3 regions of the Microbulbifer aestuariivivens genome follow, and region 2 is predicted to be linked to each of the others. Evidence: predicted binding sites of a transcription regulator. Region 2 holds the regulator's gene; each other region holds the start of a gene.
The links. The regulator sigma-54, encoded in region 2, starts transcription at its own class of promoters, with help from an activator protein. The targets are predictions, from matches to a motif close to TGGCACANNNNTTGCNNT.

Region 1 (8,080 bases), on a different contig from region 2:
CGCGTGTACCACACTGATGGTTTTGACGGATTAAAAGCACTGATCCCGCCGCGCAGCCGTCGCGGGCTTGTTTTGATCGATCCATCCTATGAAATCAAATCTGACTACGACTTAGTCATTGACCAGGTAGCCAAGGCCTATAAAAAATTCAGCCAGGGCATTTATGCCATCTGGTACCCGGTAGTGGATAGAAACACCATCCAGCGTATGCAGAAAAAGCTGATCAACAGTGGGATCAGAAATATTCAGTGTTTTGAACTTGGGGTTATGCCGGACTCACGAGAACACGGTATGACCGCATCCGGAATGCTCGTGATCAACCCGCCATGGACGCTAATGAGCAAGATCTCGGCACTGCTACCAAAACTGGCCACACTGGTTTCACAGTGCGGCAGCCAGATATACCAGTGCGCCACATTGGTGGAGGAATAAGCCACCGGCGGCGGTGCTAAACAGTATCCCGCCGCCGGACTCTTTCAGCTTACTATAGATATCAGTGACCGTTACACAGGGTTTTGCGTGGCGATCGGGGGAAGATAAAGACGACAAAATTTTACTCTGACCCCAATTATTATTATTAATTACCCCATGCCCAATTCCAGCTGAGCCAAACCTTGTCCACATCCACCATGGACTTGCCATCGAACTGGGCAAATTTCAGCTGGATCGAATGATCTTTTGAAAAGCTGTACGTGGCAGCCAAGTCCAGTTCATCGCCATAATCAATACTGTCCTCGTCGGAGCCAAACTGATGATACTTGACCAGGAGGTCAACAGGTCCGACCTTCCCCTTCACCTGCGCCCAGGTATCGACGACGCCGCCAGCCGGAGTGACCAGAAACATATCTGCCCAGCCCTGAAATTTATGCAGAGTTGCCAGCGGGGTCTTGAAGGAAACACCGTTGTCCGTACCCAGCACTTCGTAGCCGGCACTCAGCCCCAGATTTGCCACCTCAGTGGATGCACTGAGTGATAAATAATCATTATTAAAATTGTTGGGGTTGCTTCCATAGTCATTTTGCTGGGCGTAGCCAAAATTCAGCGTAAACGCTTTCGGTTTAAACTGGTAATCGAAACCGACGGTCTGTGTTGACAGGCCTGGCACCGGATTGAAATCATTAAACAGAGCAAAGAGTTCAATCTTGCCCAGTTTTTCAAAATCACTGGCCGCTGTAATGAAATGGGACTCCGTATTCCAACGGGCCAGCTGGCTGGTGGAGTCGTTCGGACCAAATACCCGCTCAACACCCCACACATAGGCATAATCCACGCTTACATTACTATCTGTTTTGTAGCCAACCCGGAAGGCATCATAGGTTTGCTCGTTCTGACGCCAGCCAACACCGCCAACAAAACGCTGTGAACCCAGATTGATTCTTTGCCTGCCCAGTGTCGAGCTGAAGCCATCGCGCTGATAACTCAACTTGGCCTGATTGACATCTACCCCTTCAGGATCTGCCACCACAGGGTATTCGCTGTACCCGTTTTCTGGCGTCCTGTACATTTCGCTGCCGATCACTGTGATATCGTCAACTTCAATTTGTCCGCTCAATCCACTCCAGCTGCCTGTAGTAAATGTCAGACGGCTTTTTAGAGTCGAAGCCAATGCAGTTTCTTCAATACCCTCTTGATCCACATACTCGGCACGATAACGGAGTGTCAATTTTGTTTTAACGCCTGAGACAGTGTCTTCTGCAGTGCTGGCTGAGCTCAGAGCAGATAATGCCAAAGTGGTAAAAGCCAACACCCCGCTGACCGATTTTACAAAAGTGCCCCGAGCACGAATGATCGCAAGATTTTTCATACTATTCTCTCCATGATGATGTAGCTTCTTTAAAAAGGACGAAAAAAAGGCCCATTCGATCAAACCAGGATTGATAAACCCGGTGTCAAATAAGCCTCATTGCTCTCATATTTTCTGTTTTGACGTGAATCAGCTTCCGCTGAATTCACCACGCAACATCAAAATACTGTCGTAATAACTATGTAAATTATTTTCTTTATAACCCGTGATAACTATTATCAATCGGTGGCCTGAACAGCCCCATTCATTACCTTTGAGATTTACCAGAAACTCTCAGTGTGTATGAGTGGTTCTCATTACTTGTACTTTTAACTTGTCAGCTTTCATTATCACTCTCGCTATCTGATGTTTTATGGGTGTCCTGCCGGATTCGCTTGCTGTGTTCGTTACTTAGGAAAGTTGTTAAAAGCGAACAATCAGGTCATTGCCATTCCAGGACCGATTAAACAACCCTGACGCTGGGACAGCTTTCCGACGATTTTCCCCACATAAATCAGAGCCGGGGCTTGTATCTTGAATGTGTTAACCGTCACCGGTAAACCTTGTAGCGTTGTCGAAATGTTACGCTGTTGTCGCTGTGTACCATTTTCTACAATCAGAACAGGAAAGTTGGCTGGCAGTCCGGCATCGATTAACTTAAGGCTGATAGTCGATGCCTTGGACAAGCCCATATAAAACACCAGCGTTTCCTCCTCTTGAGCAAGGTCGGACCAGTTCAATTGCTCTTCTGCCTCACTGAGTGAGGCCGTGATCAACCGCAAACCCTTTGCCAGGCCGCGTTCCGTCAAGGGCATCGCCACACTGGCAGCACAACCCGAGGCTGCGCCAATACCAGGCACAACAGAATAAGCAATGGCTGCCTCAATAAGCTGGTCTAGCTCCTCACCGAGCCGCCCAAACATGAGTGGGTCACCACCTTTAAGTCGAACCACGTGTTTACCCTGTTGCGCTAAATCGCACAGTAATTTCCCGATTTCATCTTGTGTAACCGAATGCTGGCCACAACGCTTGCCAACATAGTGACGTTCAATCCGACTCGGCAGCGACGCCATCAATTCGGCACTGACGAGCGCGTCATAAACTACCGCATCACATTGATGGAGTAGATTCCATGCCCTCCTAGTGAGCAACTCCGGATCCCCGGGGCCAGCACCTACCAAATCAACCCTGCCTTGAGGTGAACTTCTACCAAGCGTCAACCCACCTGTCGAACCAATACGCTCACTGTTTCTGGCCAAAAAATAGCTAAGGCTGTTCGAGCGACGAAATACTGCAGATAACCACGACAACACCATACTCCGAAGAATTAGATAGCCAAAAGTAGCATTGGGCTTGAAAAAACCGACTTCACATTTTGCGACAGTAATCGACTTCGGCATAACTTTTACCTACAAAAAAAGCCCAAAGCTCCTGTTACAGAACTTTGGGCTTCGTTACCCTCGTTAAGCAAGAATGTATTGACGATCTACTGACGGCATCTGCCAACTTTTTCGTGGCGTCTATAGACCTATCGCAACCTTCTTACTTTTCCTACTTATCTTACTTCTTTGGTTCACCACTCGGTGAAAGTATTATCCTTAGAAATCTAAATGCAGTTAATGTGCCAGATTACACCTAACGCTGCATCTCCACGATGCATATGGACAGGATTCCTGGTAAAGGATTTTAAATACGCCATTCTGTAGTGGATATTTTCAATTTTTACCTTAGGCAAAATAGGCGCCATACAGCAGAGACAACTCAATGAAAGCCGAATCCCAATATCTAAATGCAGCTTGCTGCTGCATTTTGGTGCTGCCGCCTACCGTGGCGCACTGGATTAGATCAAAACATCGCTTGCGCATTTTTTAGTGATACCCACCAAATCAATAAAATCTGTAGGAAATGTCGGCTTGACCGAATCATTTATCAAATCGTCATGCTGAAAATTAAATCTGGCACGAGTTTAGCATCAACATAGTTGAATCGATCAGTTCAGAACAGACTGATTACAAGACAAAGGTGTCTGGGATTCCCTGTCAAGACAGGGAAATCCGGGCACTTTTTTTTTGCCTGTAAAAAGTTTTTACTAAACCAAAACCACAAAGGTGGCCTCTATGTCTTACCTAGCTCCAAGCGAATTCACCACAAAGATGGTCGATGCCGGCCAGGAAAAGATTTTCATGTCAACGCAGGACACTCTGATTCGTGCATTTATGGCCGGAGCCATTCTGGCGCTGGCTGCGGTGTTTGCCATTACGGTGGCCACCAAAACCGGCTCTCCCCTGATCGGAGCCGTCCTGTTTCCCGTGGGCTTCATTATGCTCTATCTGATGAAGTTCGATCTTCTCACGGGAGTATTTACTCTGGTACCGCTGGCCGTACTGGATAAGCGTCCCGGTGCATCCTTCGGCCAGATGCTGCGTAATTGGGGCCTGGTATTTGTCGGAAATTTTGCCGGAGCTTTGACAGTTGCCTTCATGATGAGCTTCATCCTGACCTATGGCTACAACACCGATGGCGGTGCTATCGCTGCAAAAGTCGCCACAATTGGTGAATCACGCACTCTGGGTTACGCGGCCCATGGCGTTGACGGATGGTTGACCATTTTCATTCGCGGCATGCTATGTAACTGGATGGTTTCAATGGGTGTAGTCGGCGCGATGATATCCACCTCGGCTACCGGAAAAATGGCCGCCATGTGGATGCCAATCATGCTTTTCTTCTTCATGGGTTTCGAACACTCCATCGTGAACATGTTCCTGTTCCCTTTTTCCATGATAATGGGTGGGGAATTCACATTTATGCAATACATCATTTGGAACGAACTGCCTACTGCGCTTGGCAATCTGGTCGGTGGTTTCTGCCTGGTAGGCCTGCCTCTCTATTACACCCATGTCCGCACAGGTAAGCAGCGCAGTCTCAGCACCAGCAATGCAGCCAGGCCGATTGCCGCCTGATCCAGTTAATCCATCCACTGATGCCCAGGTAAGCCAAAATTGCGCCGGGGTTAGCCGTGACAACGCCTATGAACAGCTGCGACTTACCCCCAGCAAGTTTGCACACCAAACTCAAGGTGTCGATTGGCCAGTTTACATCTGCCGGTGTTAAGTCCATCAATCAGGATGCCATTGCCTATCGACTCCCTAAAGATTCAGACACAGTAGACAAGGGGATTGCCCTGGCCATCGCCGACGGAATCAGCACTAGCGATGTCAGTCACATTGCCAGCAACACCGCTGTGACCGCTTTTCTTGACGACTATTTCTGTACTTCAGAACTATGGTCAACCAGAACCGCCGGTGAACGGGTCATTCAGGCCACCAACTCCTGGCTTTGTTCTCGCGCCCGGGAAAGCTGGCGCTCCAGCGACAGTAACAAGGGGTACGTATGTACCCTGACAACCATGGTCATCAAGGACAACCTATTACACATTTTTCACGTGGGCGATTCCCGCGTATACCGTCTTAATTCTCTGGGCTTGGAAAAGCTGACCAATGACCACCGTCTGATCGTTTCCGCTGAGGAAAGCTACCTTGCTCGAGCCCTAGGGGTAGATGAAGGCTTAAAAATTGATTATGTCAATGTGGCATTGAATAAAGGCGATATTTTTATCGCTATGACCGACGGTGTTTATGAACATATGGATACAGTAGCGTTGCTGTCCATGCTACATACTCCAGATGTTGACCTGTCTATGGCGGCCAGGCAAATCACAGAGCGGTCACTGCAGCTAGGCAGCCGCGACAATCTTTCAATCCAACTGATTCGAATCGAGAGTGTTGCCAACACCGCATCACTCAAAGTGGTGAGTGATACGCAGCAATTGTCGCTGCCGCCTGAACTCAAGGAAGGCGATCTGTTTGATGGCTACCAGGTTTGCCGTCTGCTGCATTCCTCAAGCCGCAGTAAAGCCTTTCTGGTTGTCGATCTGGAATCACAGAAACGGCTAGTGTTAAAAGTACCCGCGCTGGGTATGACAGTTGATGAGCAATATCTCGAAAGATTTTTGCTGGAAGAATGGATTGCCCGACGCATCCACAGTGCCCATGTGATCAAAGCGGCTCCTACAAATAGAGACCGCCACTACCTGTATTCGGTAACCGAGTACATTGAAGGGCAGACATTGGAGCAGTGGATAGCGGATCACCCCGCACCGGACCTTAACGAGGTAAGAGCCATACTCGAGCAAATCTCAACCGGCTTGCGCGCTTTCCATCGCATGGAAATGATTCATCAGGATTTAAAGCCGGACAATATTGTGATTGATGCCCACGGTACTGTGAAAATCATCGACCTCGGTGCCACCTATGTCGCCGGGGTGGCTGAGTCACAGGCCGGAATGGTAGGTGCCACCTTGCAGGGGACGGCATTGTACGCCGCGCCTGAATACTTTCTGGGGGAGTATGGCAGTATACTATCCGATCAGTATTCTCTGGGAGTAATCGCCTATCATATGCTGTCAGGTGAATATCCCTATGGGACAAATGTCGCAAAATCAACAACTACGATCGCTCAAAATCGCCTGCAATATCGACCTCTATCCAAGCCGGAGCGCGCCATTCCGGTTTGGGTCGACATGGCAATAGCAAAGGCGGTACACATTAATCCAGAAAAACGCTATGCGCTAATATCCGAGTTTATATACGACCTGAAGACACCGAACCAACGCTTTATCAATCGTCAAAGGCCACCATTACTTGAGCGAGACCCGGTCACATTTTGGCAATGGGTATCGGCAATTATGACTGCACTACTCATCTGGACTGCATGGCCGCAGTAAACCAACCACTGTGAAAAAATTGAATTTAGTGTCAGGAAAATATCTGGATATTAGGCATACTCAAGAAGCGACATTGGTGCCATCTACAGACGCTATTGGTATGAAATTTGCTGATTTTCAGCATAGCGAGTCTTAGGAAAAATGCCCATGGATCGGCACAACGCAGGTATCAACTCGGAGAGTTTTTTTCTGGCTGCCCAACAGGCAAAAATCCGTCAACTCGAAGATCTGATGAGTGCTTTGCAATGGGTAGATGTAATCTGCGATCTGATCCATGCATTACAGCGTGAGCGCGGCCTCAGCAACGTATATCTCGTCTGCCAGAAGACGACGCTAGCCAATGAATTCACGGAGCAGCTGCTCATTTGTGACAAGGCGCTGGCGGAGTTCAATGCAGCCTTGCCCCCCCTGCTACAAGGCAGGGAATCGGCTAATCCGAGCCTGTTAAACCTGATTGCCGGCGCCCTGTCGACACTTGAACAGCTACCTGCCCTGCGTGCAAGCAACCAAACTCGTGAACTACTGCCGATCGATTCCACTCTTGCCTATAACCGCACCATCGAAACGCTGCTTTTGATCGTATTTGAGCTCATCGACCTCGCGACCGATCCCGATGTAGCCCAGTCTTTGACCGCATTCTTCCTGCTGATTCAGCTCAAGGAGTATGTCGGCCAGGAGCGAGCTTGGACCCTCATTGGTTTCTCTCGCGGGCACTTTATTGCGCGCTTGCAGGAGCGTCTTAATCGCCTGAGCATGACGCAACAGGAAGTCAGAGAACGCATGCTGAACTGTGCTGATTCTGAACTTCTGGACGCCTATGAACGGTTAAACAGCGGACCGGTTGCAATGGATCTTAACCGTTTCCGACAGGTGAGGAACAACTTATCGGCGGGAAGCGAAGTTAACACGGATCTCACCGATGTCTGGTATCACAAAATTACCGATTACATTGATGCGCTCCATACAATCGAAACACAGGCAATGCGGTCCATTATCCTCCTTTGCATGAACCGCATTGAGACCGCTCAACAGTCAAATAATTTGGTCCGCGAGAAACTAGATGAATTGAATGAGATGCCTGACATTCCTGTCAGCCAACTGCTCAAGGGCAGCGCCGAATCGAGTCCGATTCAGGCTTTGATCGCCGAACAGCAAAGACAAATTCAGTCGCTTCAACTCGAATTAAGCAATTCCAGAAAGGCGTTGGAAGCAAGAAAACTGGTTGAAAGGGCCAAGTCCATTCTGATGAACAATTTGCACTTAAGCGAAGAGGATTCCTTCCGCCGCTTACAGAAATCCGCGATGGATCAAAACAGCCCTCTTGAAGAAATAGCAAAGAAGGTGATAAGCGCACACCAGTCCTATTCGAAAAATTAAGCCTGAATACATAATGCACCACTTTAATGCATTTTAAATACCTAGCAACAACATGAGCACCATGACGCACCGCTTTGAATATTTTCTAGGCTTTTTCATGAAGTAAACCAAGGCGGCAACCCAATCCGATTCAATCA
Region 2 (8,080 bases):
CATGATCAGCATGACCGGCAAGCCGGAGTCGCCGCTGGCCCAGGCCGCCGATGTGAATCTCGACATCTCCGTGGCCACCGAGGCCTGCCCGCTGAACCTGGCGCCCACCTCGTCTACCACCGTCACTCTGGTCATGGGCGACGCCCTGGCCGTGGCGCTGCTGGAGGCGCGCGGCTTTACGGCAGAGGATTTTGCCTTCTCCCACCCCGGTGGCGCTCTGGGCCGGCGACTGCTGCTCAAAGTGGAAGATGTCATGCACGCCGGCGAAGAGCTGCCGCAGGTTTCACCGGAAACTCCCCTCTCCAAGGCTCTGCTGGAAATGACCAGCAAGGGCTTCGGCATGACCACCGTGGTGGATAACAAGGGCACTCTCCTTGGCGTTTTCACCGACGGCGACCTGCGCCGTGTTATCGATCACAAGATCGAGCTGGATACCGCCACCATGGACACGGTCATGAGCCGCCGGCCAAAAACCGTGTCCAAAGATACCCTGGCGGCGGAAGCACTGCGCATCATGGAGGACAACCGTATTACCGCGCTGGTGGTAGAGGATGAAGCCCGCCATCCCATCGGTCTGCTGCATATGCACGATATACTCCGCGCCGGCGTCATCTGAGCAATTAAGGAACAAACCCCGTGAGCCAACAGCATTCACAACACAATAAACAACACTTAATAGACGCCGAGCAGCTCGATCACAAACTCGCACAGGTGCGCCACCTGGTACTGGATGTGGACGGCGTTCTCACCGATGGCCGCCTCTTTTTCGATAACAACGGCAACGAACTGAAAACCTTCAATACCCTCGATGGCCACGGCATCAAAATGCTGCAGAAATCCGGGGTACAGGTCGCCATCATTACCGGCCGGCGCAGCAGCGTGGTGGAGCGCCGGGCACACGACCTGGGCGTGCACAAGCTGATCCAGGGGCGCGAAGACAAGTTCACCGCCCTGCAGGAGCTGTTCGGCGATGAGGGTTACCGGCTGGAAGACATCGCCTATGTGGGTGACGACTACCCCGATCTCCTGGTGATGACCCGGGTGGGCTGCCCTATCTCGGTACCCAACGCCGCCGCCGCCGTGCGCGAGCGGGCCATCTGGGTTACCGACACCCGGGGTGGCGAGGGCGCTGTGCGCGAGGTTTGCGATCGCATCATGAAAGCCCAGGGCACTTTTGACGCGGCGCTGGCCCCCTACCTGCATTCCGCCGACTGACCGGCACCGCGGCCACAACTTTACGGCCCCTAACTCTACGGCCACTATACGGCCCCTATACGGCTACTGGGAGACGCCCCAATGCGCACCTGGCTACCTCTGGCTATCGTCGTCGCCCTGATCAGCGTGGGGCTCTGGTTCTCCGAGAGCCCGCCGCAGCAATTACTCGGCAAGCGACCGACCCCAAAGGAATTCGATCGCGCGGCGGACCTGATCATCCGCGGAGCCAAGACCCGCCACTTCAGCCCCGAGGGCACCCTCGCCTACCGCCTGGATGCCGACAGCGTCACCTACTTCCAGTTCGCCCGTCGCGACCGGGCCAATCTGGATCAGCCGCGCATTGTGTTTTATCAGGGGCAGTCACCGCGCTGGCGCACCGAGTCCGAAACCGGGGTGGCCTACAATAACGGGGAGCGGGTGGTACTGCGCGGCGACGTGAATATCTGGGAGTTGCCACAAGCCGGCGGCATACACCTGCAGACTGCCGCCATTACCATCAAACCGCGCGAGGAATTCGCCGAAACCGACAAAGTTGTTAAGATTGCGGCCGGCGCCAACCGCACCGAGGGCCGCGGCCTGCGCGCCTACCTGAAAGAAGACCGGGTGGAAATCCTCTCCGAGGTACAGAGCATCTATGAAAACCAATAATCTGATGCGGCCCATCGCCGCCTTTGCCCTGCTGGTACTGAGCGCCCAGGCCCTCGCCCTGCCGGAAGACCGCAACCAGCCCATCCGGGTGAAATCCGAGCATTTCGACGGCAACCGGGCCGATAACCTGTTCGTTTATATTGGCAACGTGCAGATCTCCCAGGGCAGCCTGCGGATTCTCGCCGATCGCGTCGAGGTGCACGGCACCGCCGAGGGCGAAATCCAGAAAGTGGTCGCCACCGGCGAGCCCGCGCATTTCCAGCAGCAGGTACAGCAGAGCCAGACGCCGGTTAAAGCCAAGGCCCGCCGCATCGAATTCCGCGTCAATGCCGACGCACTGCAGCTGTCCGGGGATGCCCAGGTGGATCGCAACGGCAACACCCTGTCCGCCGAGAAGATCGACTACGACCTGATCAGCGAGCAGATCGAGGCTCAGGGACAGTCCGGCAACGGCCGCGTGGAGATGATCTGGCAGCCGGAGAAAAAAGTGGCGGGCCAACCCCCAGGGGGACAAGAGGGACAAGAGGGACAAGAGGGAGGCGAGGTTCCAGCGGTGCAGAACCCGCAGGCACAAGACACTCCCTGAGAATAAGGTACCCGCCCCACCCAATTGCCCCCGGGCACAGACCATCAAGACTGCGGAATTCACTATGCCAAGGCTGAGAGCGCTACACCTCGCCAAACAGTACAAGAAAAGAAAGGTGGTTCAGGACGTCTCCGTCGAGGTCAGCAGTGGCCAGGTCGTGGGCCTGCTGGGCCCAAATGGCGCCGGCAAAACCACCTGCTTCTACATGATCGCGGGGCTGGTACAGGCCGATGCCGGCCAGGTGCTCATCGATGATGAGGACATCACCCGTCTCTCCATGCACGGTCGCGCCCGCAAAGGGATCGGCTACCTGCCGCAGGAGGCCTCAGTGTTCCGTCGCCTGTCCGTGCGCGACAACATTCTCGCCATCCTGCAGACCCGCAAGGACCTGTCCCGCACGCAGCGGGAGGATGCCCTGGAGGAACTGCTGAAAGAGTTCCACATCACCCACATAGAGAGCAGCCTCGGCATGGCCCTCTCCGGGGGCGAGCGGCGCCGGGTCGAAATTGCCCGCGCGCTGGCCACAGACCCGGACTTCGTCTTGCTGGACGAACCCTTCGCCGGTGTCGACCCCATCTCGGTCAACGACATCAAGCAGATCATCCGCCACCTGCGCGACCGCGGTATCGGCGTACTGATCACCGATCACAATGTGCGCGAGACGCTGGATATCTGCGAGAAGGCCTATATCGTCAGCGAGGGCCATATCATCGCCGCCGGCAGCCCCGCCGAAGTGCTTGCCAACCAGCAGGTGCGCGAGGTGTATTTGGGACACGAATTCACCATCTGACGCGCACCCGCGCCCCGTATCGCACTGTTGCGCCGTGGGGCGCAACTCCCGCCTTCACCGCGCCTATTCACCGCAACTTTCACCGCAACTTTCACCGCAACTTTCACCGCAGATTGCCCGTAAATAGTAGGCATAGTTATTGCTTGTAATCCGCTCAGACGGGGGGTAGTCTGTTGCGTCGTTCAAGTCGATTCATCCGCCGAACGCGTGTAAGCCCACCGTATGAAGCAGTCCCTGCAGTTAAAACTCGGCACCCAGCTGACCATGACGCCGCAGCTTCAGCAGGCGATCAGGTTGCTGCAGCTGTCGACCCTCGACCTTCAGCAGGAAGTGCAGTCCGCGCTGGACAGCAACCCCATGCTGGAAGTTGATGGCGAGGATTTCGGCGACCGAAGCGGCGACAGCACAACGGACGAAAACAGCCAGTCTAAAACCAGCGCCGAGCGCGAGCGCGAACACGACCAGAGAGAGGCATCCACCGCCCCTGAACAGGAGCCAGAGTGGAACTCCGACATCCCCACCGACCTGCCCGTGGATACCCAGTGGGACGACATCTACGGCTCTGGCAGCTACAGCGGCAGCCAGGATAGCGAGGACAGCGGTTTCGAGCAGCGCAACGCCGCCGGTATCGGCCTCGCCGACCACCTGCTGTGGCAACTCAACCTGACCGGCCTTTCCGCCGAAGACAAGCAGATCGCCGAGACACTGATCGACGATATCTCCCCCGCCGGTTTCCTGCAGACCCCCACCGCAGAGCTATCCGCAGCACTGCAGGTCGAGGAAGACGAGCTGCTCGCCGTACTGAAAACCATCCAGCAGTTCGAGCCCGCCGGCTGCGGCGCTCGCGACCTGCGCGAATGCCTGCTGTTGCAACTGCGCCAACTGCCTCCCGGCACCCCGTGGCTGGATGAGGCCAAGCTGGTGGTGGACAAATACCTGGAGCTGCTCGGCAAGCGCGACTTCCGCCAGCTGAGCAGACGCACCCGCCTGAGCGAGGCGCAGCTGGGCGATGTGGTGCGCCTTATCCAGACGCTGAACCCGCACCCGGGTGAGGGCTTCAGTGGCGAGGAGACCCAGTATGTGGTGCCGGATATTATCGTCAGCCGCCGCGAACAGCGCTGGCTGGTGGAGCTGAATCCGGAAACCACCCCGAAGCTGCGCATCAACAGCAGCTACGCCTCGCTGATCAAGCGCGCCGACAACTCCAGCGACAACAGCTACCTGAAGGACAACCTGCAGGAAGCCCGCTGGTTCCTCAAGAGCCTGCAGAGCCGCAACGAGACTCTGCTCAAGGTCGCCTCCAGCATTGTGGAAAAACAGCAGGGCTTCCTCGAACAGGGCCCGGAAGCCATGCGCCCCATGGTGCTGGCGGACATCGCCGAGAGCATCGGCATGCATGAGTCCACCATCTCCCGCGTGACCACGCAGAAGTTTATGCTCACACCTCGCGGGGTTTTCGAGCTCAAGTACTTCTTCTCCAGCCATGTGAGCACCGACTCCGGTGAAGACGCCTCCTCCACCGCCATCCGCGCCCTGATCCGCAAACTGATCGACGCCGAACCGCCGCGCAAACCGCTGTCTGACAACAAAATTACCCAGGAGCTGGACAGCCAGGGCATCAAGGTCGCGAGGCGCACCGTGGCCAAGTACCGGGAGTCCATGGGTATTCCCTCATCCAGCGAGCGCAAGCGCCTGGTCTGACCCTTCCCAAAGCCAAATCCTGACCGCACTTATGCCGGCGGTCACAGCCCTCTGGCGCCCGTTCATACGGGCGTGACAACCGAAGCGCGAAGTTTGAGTGTATCCTTCCAATCTGGCGAACTTCCTAGTAGGGTTGCCGCCCTGAAGGGGGTAGCGCCGGAAAGCGATACACTCTTTGAGGAGATTTCCATGCAGATCAACATCAGTGGCCGTCACCTGGATGTAAGCCCAGCTCTTCGTGATTACTGTCTCGAAAAAATGGACAAGCTGGTTCACCACAACGACCTGATCACCACTGCGCAGGTTACCCTGTCGATCGACAGGGAAGTCCAGCGCGCGGAGGCCCTGATGCATGTCAACGGGTCTGAAGTCTTCGCCAACTCCGAGGCGGATGACATGTACGCGGCGATCGACGGCCTGACCGACAAGCTCGACCGCCAGCTGTTGAAACATAAAGAGAAGTTGCGCAAGCACCGCTAGCTTATGACATTGGATGCATTACTCTCTCCCCGCCTGAGCCTCTGTAATCTGGCGGGGAGCAGCAAGAAGAAGTTGCTGTTGAATATCGCCCAGGCCATTGCAGAACAATATCCACAATTCGATTCCGACACTGTTTTCAACCAGTTGATCGCCCGTGAGCGCCTGGGCTCCACGGGCATTGGTGAGGGGGTGGCCATCCCGCACTGCCACCTGCCCGGGTGCGAACATCCGATCGGTGTGCTCTGCACCACCGACCCCGCCGTCGACTTCGACGCCGCAGACCGCCAGCCGGTAGACCTCCTGTTCGCCCTGCTTGTGCCGGAGGGCCACGAACAGGAACACCTGGACACCCTGGCGCAGATCGCGGGCCTCTTCAGCGACAGCCGCGTGCGCGACAAACTGCGCGCGGCCGAAACCGGCGACGAGCTTTACGCGCTGGCCATCGACAGCTCTGCCGCTGCATAATCAACGCCATTCCGCAGCAAATTTCAGCGGCTGGAGGTCCCAGCCGTCTGCAATCCGCGCCTGTTGACTGAAGGATCTGCATTCATGCGCTTGGTAATCATCAGTGGCCGCTCCGGCTCGGGGAAAAGTTCCGCCCTGCAGCTGCTGGAGGATGTGGGCTTCAACTGCATCGACAACCTGCCGGCCAGCCTGCTGCCGGAGCTGGTGCGGCGCGTCAGCGACCAGCCCCCGGTGGATAACACACGTCTGGCGCTCGGCATCGATGCCCGCAACCTGTGGCAGGATGTACAACAGGCGCCAAGGGTCATCGACGAGCTGCGCCAGAGCGGCATTCACTGCGACGTCATCTACCTGGACGCCCGTTCGCCCGTACTGGTTCAGCGCTTCAGCGAGACCCGCCGCAAACACCCGCTCAGTGACAACCGCACTCACCTGCTGGAAGCCCTGAACCAGGAAAAGGAACTCTTGGCACCGCTGGCCGCCATGGCCGACCTGGTAATCGACACCAGCAGCCTGAGCCTGCACCAGCTGCGGGATCTGGTGAAAACCCGCGTGGTGGGCAAAGCCAGCCCGGGAATGGCGATTCTGTTCCAGTCCTTCGGCTACAAGCACGGCGTGCCGGTGGATGCGGATCTGGTATTCGACCTGCGCTGCCTGCCCAACCCCTACTGGATTGCCGAGCTGCGCCACAAAACCGGCCTCGATCCCGAGGTGGCGGAGTTCCTGCGCGCTCATCCTGAAACCGCGGACATGGAGCGGGATATCAAGAGCTTCCTGGAACGCTGGCTGCCCTCATACCAGAAAAGCAATCGCAGCTACACCTGCGTGGCAATCGGCTGCACCGGTGGCCGACACCGCTCTGTCTATATGGTGGAACAACTGGCCAGATACTTTGCCGGTCACTTTGACAATGTGCAGATCCGCCATCGCCAGCAGCAGAAATAGGCTGGCCGGAGAACAAAAAATGCAAAAAAGCAGACTGGAAATCATCAACAAGCTTGGGCTGCACGCCCGCGCGGCCAGTAAATTCGCACAAACCTCCGCGCGCTTCGGGGCCGATGTGCGCGTCCACTGCCGCGGTAAATGTGTCGACGGCAAAAGCGTAATGGCACTGATGCTGCTGGCGGCAGGCAAAGGCACCGAGTTGGAGCTTGAAGTCAGCGGCAGCGATGAAGAGGCGGCTCTGGAAGCCATCGCGGCACTCATCGCGGATCGCTTCGGCGAGGGAGAGTAACCTCCGTCGGCCTCCCCCCTTTTGCTGGCGGGCGCTCCCTTATCCGCATAGAATCCCACTCTCCGCGCAGTAACCAGCTCACCGCAACACGCCCGCAGCCGAGGAAAAGCCGTGTCCGCCCCCCCTTCCGCCGAAATCAACTTCCGCGCACAGAGCCAGCTCAGTGAGCTCTTTACCGCGCTGGACAGCGGTACCGGGCAGGAAGTGCGGCGGATGCTCGCCACCCTGAGCCCGCAGAGTATTGCCCAGCTGCTGGAGAGCTCGCCACCGCGCATTCGCCATATCCTGTGGAAACTGATCGACAAGGAGATCGAGGGCGACGTCCTGCAGGAGCTCTCCTACGACGTGCAGAGCCAGATCCTCGCCACCATGGACACCGAGGAAATGGTGGCGGTGATGGAGGGTCTCGACGCTGACGACGTGGCCGATATCCTGCAGCAATTACCCGAACGCGTGATGGCCGAAGTCCTCTCGGCCATGAGCGAAACTGACCGGGAGCGCGTCGAAAGCGTACTGGCCTACGACGAGGAAACCGCCGGCGGCCTGATGGACACGGACACCATCTCCGTGCGCCCCAATCTCAGCCTGGATGTGGTCCTGCGCTATCTGCGGCGCCACGAGCAACTGCCCGAATCCACCGACAGCCTGTTCGTGGTCAATCGCCAGGGGCAGTACATCGGTCAGCTCCCCCTTGCACGCCTGCTTACCACCGATCCCTCGGTGACCGTGCGCGAGGTCATGAGCACTGACGTGGAGCCGATACCCGCGCAGATGCCGGATACCGAGGTGGCGCGGCTGTTTGCCAAGTACGACTGGATCACCGCGCCGGTGGTCGACGACAAACAGCGCCTTGTGGGCCGCATCACCATCGATGACGTGGTGGATGTCATCCGCGAAGATGCGGACCACTCGTTGATGAGTATGGCGGGTCTCGACGAGGAGGAGGACACCTTTGCCCCGG
Region 3 (8,080 bases), on a different contig from region 2:
TGTCAGTGGATTTGGGTGAAGTATTTGGGCCTGGATCAACTATTTTTATGTGACTGTGTATGCGGAATACCGACTGCGCATTACACGGGCAGCATGAGCGCTACATGGGAACTACATGGGAACTACATGGGCACTACATGGGCACTAAGAGAGTAGCAGACTGGGGCCGCGGGGCAGCGGGGCAGCGGGGCAGCGGGGCAGCGGGGCAAGCAGGGAGTAGGGGCTAGGGAGTAGGGGCTAGGGGGTAGGGGCTAGGGGGTAGGGAAGCGGTATCTTTCATAACGTCAGCGACGAACCAGGCGAAACTGGTTCGCCGCGCAATTTTAGGGAATTCTCACAGGTCTTTTTTAACCTTGTGCCACTCATCCTTCAGCTTGTCCCAGAAGGAGGCGCCGGGGTCTTCTTCACAGGCTGTTGTCAGCATCGGAGTCACCGTTTCTGTGGCATCCACGTCGAACATACTGTCCAGAGGCTTTCCATCTTTTGAATAAGCGGTTGCCCAAAAGACGGCATTGGGCTGGTACTGCTCATCCAGTGCCAGAAAATCTGCGCAGGTCCAAGTCTCAGGGCTTTTGTGATTGTCGGCATAGAGATTCAGTGATGCCGAGAGGCTGATAATGGCGGCAGGGAGAATGAAATACTTGCTATTCACTGCATAGTCTCCTGACTTTCAGTTCGGATGGGAGGAACCCCGCTAGGGGAGAGCAATGGCTGACTTTGATCGACCGCACTGGCACTGAATGACACCATCGCTCAGTGAAAGCATAGCCCGCCAAATGGCAGTCGACGAAGCTCGCAGTAATCCGCCTAATGAGTCTTTCAAGGAGTCCCGCTGCGTCCCGTTAAATGGCATGGAAAAGAGCCGTTCACACGCTCAATGGCTGCTTTTTAGATGCAGTGGAGTGGAAACGAAATGGGCTTATTTAACGGCAAAATTTTAAAGGGAAGTTTTGATATTGTGATTTGAAATATCAGAACCGGGGTGTCGGATTCAGCGGCTTGCCTGCGCCATCGGGAGCGTTTAAGGCGCGATTAGCCGGTGCTTTCGGTACTGTCGGTACTGTAGCTGGTATTGAAGGCAACGTAGGCAAGGCCCTTCAAAAGCTCATCAACTATTTTCCTCATCCAGCAGTTCACTATCGAGGCCCAGAGCCTCCTGGTTGCTGGAGGGACGAATGCTGATGAATTTGTTGATGACAAATAGTATCAGCCAGGTAATGAGTGCGGTGTAAATGGCGACGATGATCACCGCCAGCAACTGAACGCCAAATTGATGAACGCCGGCGGAGACTTTATCAACCCCAGAGCGGGCAAAGATACCAATAAGCAATGCGCCGGTAATACCGCCAACGCCGTGCGCCCTGAACACCTCCAAGGCATCATCTACCTTCAGAAGTCTCTGTATGCCTCTGGCAAAGTAACAGGCTGTGGCGCCAACCACACCGAAAATAGGGGCAGACCAGGGTTCAACATAGCCCGCAGCCGGTGTGATGGTGGCGAGCCCTGCCACGGAACCGACAAGAATGCCGGTAAATGAGGGCTTGCTGTCATCCCGCCATTGCCAAAACAGCCACGTCAACAGCGCGGCAGAGGCGGCCAGCGTGGTATTGGCAAAGGCATAGGCCGCAAGATCATCCGCCGCATAGGCGCCACCGGAGTTGAACCCAAACCAGCCAAACCAGAGAAGCCCGGAGCCAATGGCGATCAAAGGGATATTGGAAGCCTGTTGTGGCTTTTCATCCTCAGCGCGGGCGCCGATGAAGTACGCGGTCGTCAACGCCGATATCCCGGCGGTCAGGTGGATGACAATGCCACCGGCGAAGTCCACAACGCCGAGCTTTTGCAGGAATCCGCCGCCCCAGACCCAGTGCGCAATGGGCGCGTAAATCAGTAAGGTCCAAAAAATTACATACAGGATGTAAGGCGTCATTTTAAAACGGCTGACAAATGAACCGGTTATCAGGCCGGGGGCGATGATGGCGAACATCATCTGGTAGGCAAAGAACAGTATGAAAGGAACCGTGGGGCCGTAATTCGGATTGGGTGCGGAGCCAACATCGCTGAGCGCGAAGTAGGTGAGCGGGTTGCCAATGATGCCTGCCAGATCCGCGCCAAAAACCAGACTAAAACCCACATAAAGCCAGATCATTGCCACCAGGCCCATGCACACGAATGTCTGCATCATGATGGAAAGCACGTCCCTTCGGCGCACCATGCCTCCGTAAAAGAAAGCGAGCGCCGGAGTCATCAGCAGTACCAGCGCGGTGCAAACCATGACGAATCCGGTATCACCGGAATTGAACATCTTGTCCATGTGGCATTCCGTGTTCCATGTTGGGGAAGAGGCTGCAAGTGGGGTTTAGGCCTCAAAACAGCATAGTTGCTCGGCGAGAACTGATCAGGGGGTTGCAGAAACAGGAATCTGATCTCCAAGTGCTGTCAGGAGTGCTGACAGGGGTGTGCAAGTGAGAATGTAAAACCCCTTGGTTGAAAGTTGCGTATTGGGCAGGGGGTGAAATCAGGCAAGAGATAGTTCTACATCTTTAATCTATTGCCGTCGTTACCTGAAACCCTGGCGAGTGTTTTTGCCTTGTCTTTTTGATCTTGGTGTCCTTCAAGGCGAGGGGAGATCATTTGTCCCGCTAAGTTCCACCGTTATCGCCTCAAGTCAAGACTGCACTTTTATCTCTAACTCATTAGAATGCGCCGCTTTTTCATGTTCCAGTATTCCAGTGAAACGTGAATCGCCAGTTTTGTTCTGATCCCCGAGAGGTTTTTGAGGTTACATGATTGTTTTTACCCTTATAAATAATGAAACGGATGATGTCTGGGTTGGTACGGCCCGTGACGGGGTGTCGCCCGAGGCCCGATTCAAGCAGTTGCAGGATGCGCTGGAGCTGGGTATTGATCATCCCTTTTATAAGGATCTGCGAGCATTTGGGGCCGAGGCCTTTTCGGTTGATATCTATGCGGTGGCGGATGACCGCTCGGAACTGGCACTGCTTGTGGAGGAGGCCCTTGAAACCCACAACGGCAACAGTCTAGTCGGGATAAAAACCGTGGCTTCCAGCACTGCGCTGGGGCAGCTTACCGGCAAGTCCCAGTCCTCGCGGCGCGCTGGTGCTGCCAAGACAACTTCTGCAGCGGGCGCCTCCGGTACCGCCAAGAAGGTAAGCAAGGAAAAGCTCTCCGCAGGGCGGACTGGCAGTGCGGCCAAAGAGCGCAAGATTAAAGAGGCCATCGAGGCCGAAAAGGCGGCAATCGCCGCGGCAAAGGCAAAGCGGGTGGCAGAGGAAGCGGCGGAGATGAAAGCCATTATGGCGGCGCTGGATGCCCGGGGTTCCACCCTCAGCAGACGTTAAGGCCGACCTAGGCGATGTTAATAGGGCGTGCTGACTGCGTTTGGCTATGGATGGCCTAGCGGGTGCGGGTGTCTGACTGTTATCCAGCTGCTGCCTGCCGTGCGTCCGCCATCGCCATATACTCCCGCTCTGCGTTTTATTCTGTGATCTTTTTGCTGTGACGTTTCTGCTGTGACGTTTGTGCGGTGACGTTCAGGCAGGCTTGCCGCGTTTTGTTTGAGTACGGAAAAATTTGGCCAAAAAAAAGCCCCGCAACGCGGGGCTTTTTTCTTTAATTCAGGGGCTGCTTAAACAGCGACGTCCTGAATCTCGGTTGCGGCGATACGCTTGCCGTCCTCGGCAGATTTCTGGAATTCCTCAATCTGGTCGAAGTTCAGGTAGCGGTAGATTTCCGCTGACATGGCGTCCAGGTTCTTGGCGAACTCCTGATATTCCGCCGGGGTCGGCAGTTTGCCCAGGATGGCACCCACGGAGGCCAGTTCCGCAGAGGTCAGGTACACGTTGGCACCATCGCCCAGACGGTTGGGGAAGTTGCGGGTGGAGGTGGACAGTACGGTGCTGTTCGGGGCTACACGTGCCTGGTTACCCATACACAGGGAGCATCCCGGCATCTCGGTGCGGGCACCGGCAGAGCCGTAGATGTTGTAGTAACCCTCTTCCATCAGCTGGTGCTCGTCCATCTTGGTGGGCGGAGAGATCCACATGCGGGTGGAAATGCCACCCTTGTGCTGCTGCAGCAGTTTACCGGCGGCGCGGAAGTGGCCGATGTTGGTCATGCAGGAGCCGATGAATACCTCGTCTACCTTGTCGCCAGCGACGGAAGAGAGCAGGCGGGCGTCGTCCGGATCGTTCGGCGCACACACGATGGGCTCTTTGACTTCCGCCAGGTCGATTTCGATAACAGCGGCGTATTCGGCGTCGGCGTCGGCGCTCATCAGTTCCGGGTTGGCCAGCCACTCTTCCATGGCGCGCGCGCGGCGCTCCAGGGTGCGCTTGGAGCCGTAACCTTCGGCGATCATCCAGCGCAGCAGGGTGATATTGGAGCGCAGGTATTCGGCGATGGCTTCTTCCGGCAGCTTGATGGTACAGCCGGCAGCGGAACGCTCGGCAGACGCGTCGGACAGTTCGAAGGCCTGTTCAACGGTCAGGTGGTCGAGGCCTTCGATTTCGAGGATGCGGCCGGAGAAGATGTTCTTCTTGCCTTTTTTCTCGACGGTCAGCAGGCCCTGCTGGATGGCGTAGTAGGGAATGGCATGCACCAGGTCACGCAGGGTGATGCCCGGCTGCAGTTCGCCCTTGAAGCGCACCAGTACCGATTCCGGCATGTCCAGCGGCATTACGCCGGTGGCTGCGGCAAACGCCACCAGACCGGAGCCGGCCGGGAAGGAGATGCCCATCGGGAAGCGGGTGTGGGAGTCACCACCGGTGCCGACGGTATCCGGCAGCAGCATGCGGTTCAGCCAGCTGTGGATGATGCCGTCACCGGGGCGCAGGGAAACGCCGCCGCGGTTCATGATGAAGTCCGGCAGGGTGTGCTGGGTGTCGATGTCCACGGGCTTCGGGTAGGCGGCGGTGTGACAGAAGGACTGCATCACCAGGTCGGCCTGGAAGCCGAGGCAGGCGAGGTCTTTCAGCTCGTCACGGGTCATCGGGCCGGTGGTGTCCTGGGAACCTACGGTGGTCATTTTCGGTTCGCAGTAGGTGCCCGGGCGTACGCCTTCCATGCCGCAGGCCTTGCCGACCATCTTCTGGGCCAGGGTGTAGCCTTTGCCGGTGTCGTTGGGCTGCTCGGGCTTGCGGAACAGGTCGGTGGGCTCCAGGCCCAGTGACTCGCGGGCCTTATTGGTGAGGCCGCGGCCGACGATCAGGTTGATGCGGCCACCAGCCTGGACTTCGTCCAGCAGCACCTGTGAGCGCAGTTCGAATTCAGACAGCACTTTGCCGTCTTCAGACAGAATCTTGCCGTCATAGGGGCGAATCTCGATGATGTCGCCCATGTTCAGCTCGTCTACCGGCGCTTCGAATACGAGGGCGCCAGCGTCTTCCATGGTGTTGTAGAAGATCGGCGCCACTTTACCGCCGATACAGATACCGCCACCTTTCTTGTTCGGTACGCCGGGCATGTCTTCACCGAAGTACCAAAGCACGGAGTTGGTGGCGGATTTGCGTGAAGAACCTGTGCCCACTACGTCGCCGACGAAGGCGACCGGCAAGCCCTTGGCTTTGACTTCTTCGATCTGCTTCAGAGGACCGGTTACACCGTGCTCCTCAGGCTCCAGACCGTCGCGCTTCATTTTATACATGGCCAGCGCGTGCAGGGGGATGTCCGGACGGGACCAGGCGTCGGGTGCCGGGGAGAGGTCGTCGGTGTTGGTTTCGCCGGTCACCTTGAATACGGCAACCTTGATGCTTTCCGGCACCTTGGCGCGCTTGGTGAACCATTCGCCTTCGGCCCAGGATTCGATAACGGCCTTGGCGTGCTCGTTGCCGGCCTTGGCTTTTTCTTCCACGTCGTGGAAGGCGTCGAACATCAGCAGGGTGCTTTTCAGCTGTTCGGCGGCCAGTGCGGCCAGCTTGCTGTCGTCCAGCAGCTCAACCAGAGTGGCGATGTTGTAACCGCCCAGCATCATGCCCAGCAGTTTGGTGGCGTGCTCGGCGTCGATCAGCGGGCTCTTGGCCTCGCCCTTGACGATGGCGGACAGGAAGCCGGCTTTGACGTAAGCGGCTTCGTCCACACCCGGCGGTACGCGGTGAGTCAGCAGCTCAACCAACTCCTGCTCTTCGCCGGCGGGAGGGTTCTTGAGGAGCTCTACGAGCCCGGCCACTTGTTCGGCATCTAAAGGCTTGGGCGGAATACCCTGTTCGGCGCGTTCGGCGACGTGTTTGCGATAGGCTTCAAGCACGGATAAATCCCTCTTAGTATGTGGGGTGAAACCAACAGCTGGCGAAATTCAAGCCGGTTGCTCCGGCCAAGCTTTTCCGTTTGTGGCCGCTGGAGGCGGGTGCCGAATTCTACATGAAAGGCTTGGCGCTGTTAAGGTTATTGAAAAATCAATAACTTACGCGAATTATGATTATTTGTTTGGTGAATGTTGTCTTGGGGTCGGCGCCGGTCTTCCTTTCGCCAAGCAAACAAAATAGTCTTGCGTCGCAATGCTTCCACCTCTGCTGGAGACTCCTCCGGCAGTCGCAATACTGGTTGTCTGATGTATAAAAAAGTCCGAACTCCCTGCATTGGTGTCTGCTCTACCGGTATCGGCGATAACGTGTGTCGCGGTTGCAAGCGGTTTGCCCATGAGGTGATTGACTGGAATGCCTACAGTGAGGACCAGCGTCGGGTGATTGCCGAGCGGCGCGAGGCCTATCTTGTTAACGCCGTGCGCAGCCAGCTGGAAATTGTCGATCGCGAGCGGCTGCTGGCGCAGTTGCGCCATCAGCAGATTCGCTTCGATGAGGATCAGAATCCCTACTGCTGGGTTTTCGAGTTGCTGCGGGCGGGTGCCAGCCAGATCGCCAATCCGCTGGATTACGGCCTGCTGCCTACCTTGCCGGCCCGTGATCTGACTCTGGTGGAGATTCGGCGGCGCATTGATGAGGATTTTTACGGGCTGTCTGTGGCCTATTACCAGCGCTATGTGGCGCCGGGCCTGCAACAAGCCTGACTGATTCTGTGCGATGCAGGCGCAATACCTCGCGAGGTGGGATCTAGTGCGTATGCCGCAGGTGCACCCTGAGCGCGGGCAGGAAAGGCTCCCGATCCAGTGACAGGTCCCGCCGCTGACGCCGTCGCCCCTCCGGCGGTTCATTGCCAACCCGTGAGTACTCCGGCAGTTGCCCACTGCCATCGTTGACGACCAGTACCGGCATGGCCGCATAGCCTACCTGGTGGTAGCGCTCCCCCTCATCGCCTCTAAAAATCTCAGCCACTTGCAGGTTGGGGCGGTTCTGTACCTGCACCTGTCGCAGGTTGTCCTGCTGGCTGCGGTTGAGACCGGCCAGCAGCTGGCGCTGGTACTGAATGCCCGCGTCCGCGCCCTGCGGGTCCATTTTTACCAGCTGGCGTTCGCACCAATCGGCGCTGACCTTGCGGATCGATTTGCGCGCCTTGATCCAGCTGAGGGTCAGGGCGTCGGGCCGCTCTGGGCACAGGAGAATTTGCCGATAGCACTGGCGCAGGTGCAGACGGGGATAGCCGGCGGCGGCAAACAGCTCGCGCAGTTGCCGGTCGCGTTCATTGGCGGAGTGCCTGCCCGTGGCTTCACGGAATGCTTTTACTCCATGGGCGAATGCCAGTTTGGCTCTGTTCAGGTGCTGGGCGAGGGCGACGGTTTCCATCGGCGCGCAGAGTAGGCCGGGAATCTGCAATGTGATGCGGGCGTCGCTGCCGGCATCCTCTGGGTAACTGAGCTGCGCAAACAGGGCGCCGGTCAGCGCAAACGGCTGCTCGAAAGTCTCTCCAATCTGCTCTGCGGCCTGGCGGGCGTAGGGCGGCTGCAGCAGGTAGGTCTCCAGTCGCCGCCGGCTTGCATGGGAGTCCCGCTCCAACTGGCGCAGGTTCTGCTGCAGTGCGGCCGCACTCTGGTGCATTTCGTTCAGCAATGGGGTGAGCGACTTTGCGGCCTCTGCCTTCTTTACTTTATCCGCCGCACCGAATGGAGTCTTGTCCTGCTCCGTCATCGCCTGTTTGACCTCAGTTCCCGGCCCTGTGGCCTGTTAGT

Region 1: the regulator sigma-54 is predicted to act here: its motif matches at 3,740-3,757, upstream of ABEA58_RS12965 (formate/nitrite transporter family protein).
Region 3: the regulator sigma-54 is predicted to act here: its motif matches at 2,315-2,332, upstream of ABEA58_RS13185 (ammonium transporter).

The regions. Positions count from the first base shown of each region.
Region 1 covers NZ_BAABRT010000024.1:3,732-11,811, reverse strand. Annotated here, with positions in the region: gene ABEA58_RS12980 (23S rRNA (adenine(2030)-N(6))-methyltransferase RlmJ) at 1-432, shown strand, start outside; gene ABEA58_RS12975 (Rossmann-fold NAD(P)-binding domain-containing protein) at 578-1,804, opposite strand; gene cobA (uroporphyrinogen-III C-methyltransferase) at 2,221-3,183, opposite strand; gene ABEA58_RS12965 (formate/nitrite transporter family protein) at 3,901-4,743, shown strand; gene ABEA58_RS12960 (bifunctional protein-serine/threonine kinase/phosphatase) at 4,812-6,566, shown strand; gene ABEA58_RS12955 (nitrate- and nitrite sensing domain-containing protein) at 6,714-7,943, shown strand.
Region 2 covers NZ_BAABRT010000003.1:60,862-68,941, forward strand. Annotated here, with positions in the region: gene ABEA58_RS02575 (KpsF/GutQ family sugar-phosphate isomerase) at 1-616, shown strand, start outside; gene ABEA58_RS02580 (KdsC family phosphatase) at 676-1,215, shown strand; gene lptC (LPS export ABC transporter periplasmic protein LptC) at 1,297-1,863, shown strand; gene lptA (lipopolysaccharide transport periplasmic protein LptA) at 1,850-2,449, shown strand; gene lptB (LPS export ABC transporter ATP-binding protein) at 2,514-3,239, shown strand; gene ABEA58_RS02600 (RNA polymerase factor sigma-54) at 3,462-4,940, shown strand; gene hpf (ribosome hibernation-promoting factor, HPF/YfiA family) at 5,130-5,420, shown strand; gene ptsN (PTS IIA-like nitrogen regulatory protein PtsN) at 5,424-5,885, shown strand; gene rapZ (RNase adapter RapZ) at 5,970-6,830, shown strand; gene ABEA58_RS02620 (HPr family phosphocarrier protein) at 6,850-7,119, shown strand; gene mgtE (magnesium transporter) at 7,231-8,080, shown strand, end outside.
Region 3 covers NZ_BAABRT010000025.1:4,980-13,059, forward strand. Annotated here, with positions in the region: gene hdeA (acid-activated periplasmic chaperone HdeA) at 335-652, opposite strand; gene ABEA58_RS13185 (ammonium transporter) at 1,109-2,314, opposite strand; gene ABEA58_RS13190 (GIY-YIG nuclease family protein) at 2,787-3,362, shown strand; gene acnB (bifunctional aconitate hydratase 2/2-methylisocitrate dehydratase) at 3,650-6,265, opposite strand; gene ABEA58_RS13200 (DUF1289 domain-containing protein) at 6,569-7,024, shown strand; gene ABEA58_RS13205 (hypothetical protein) at 7,068-8,039, opposite strand.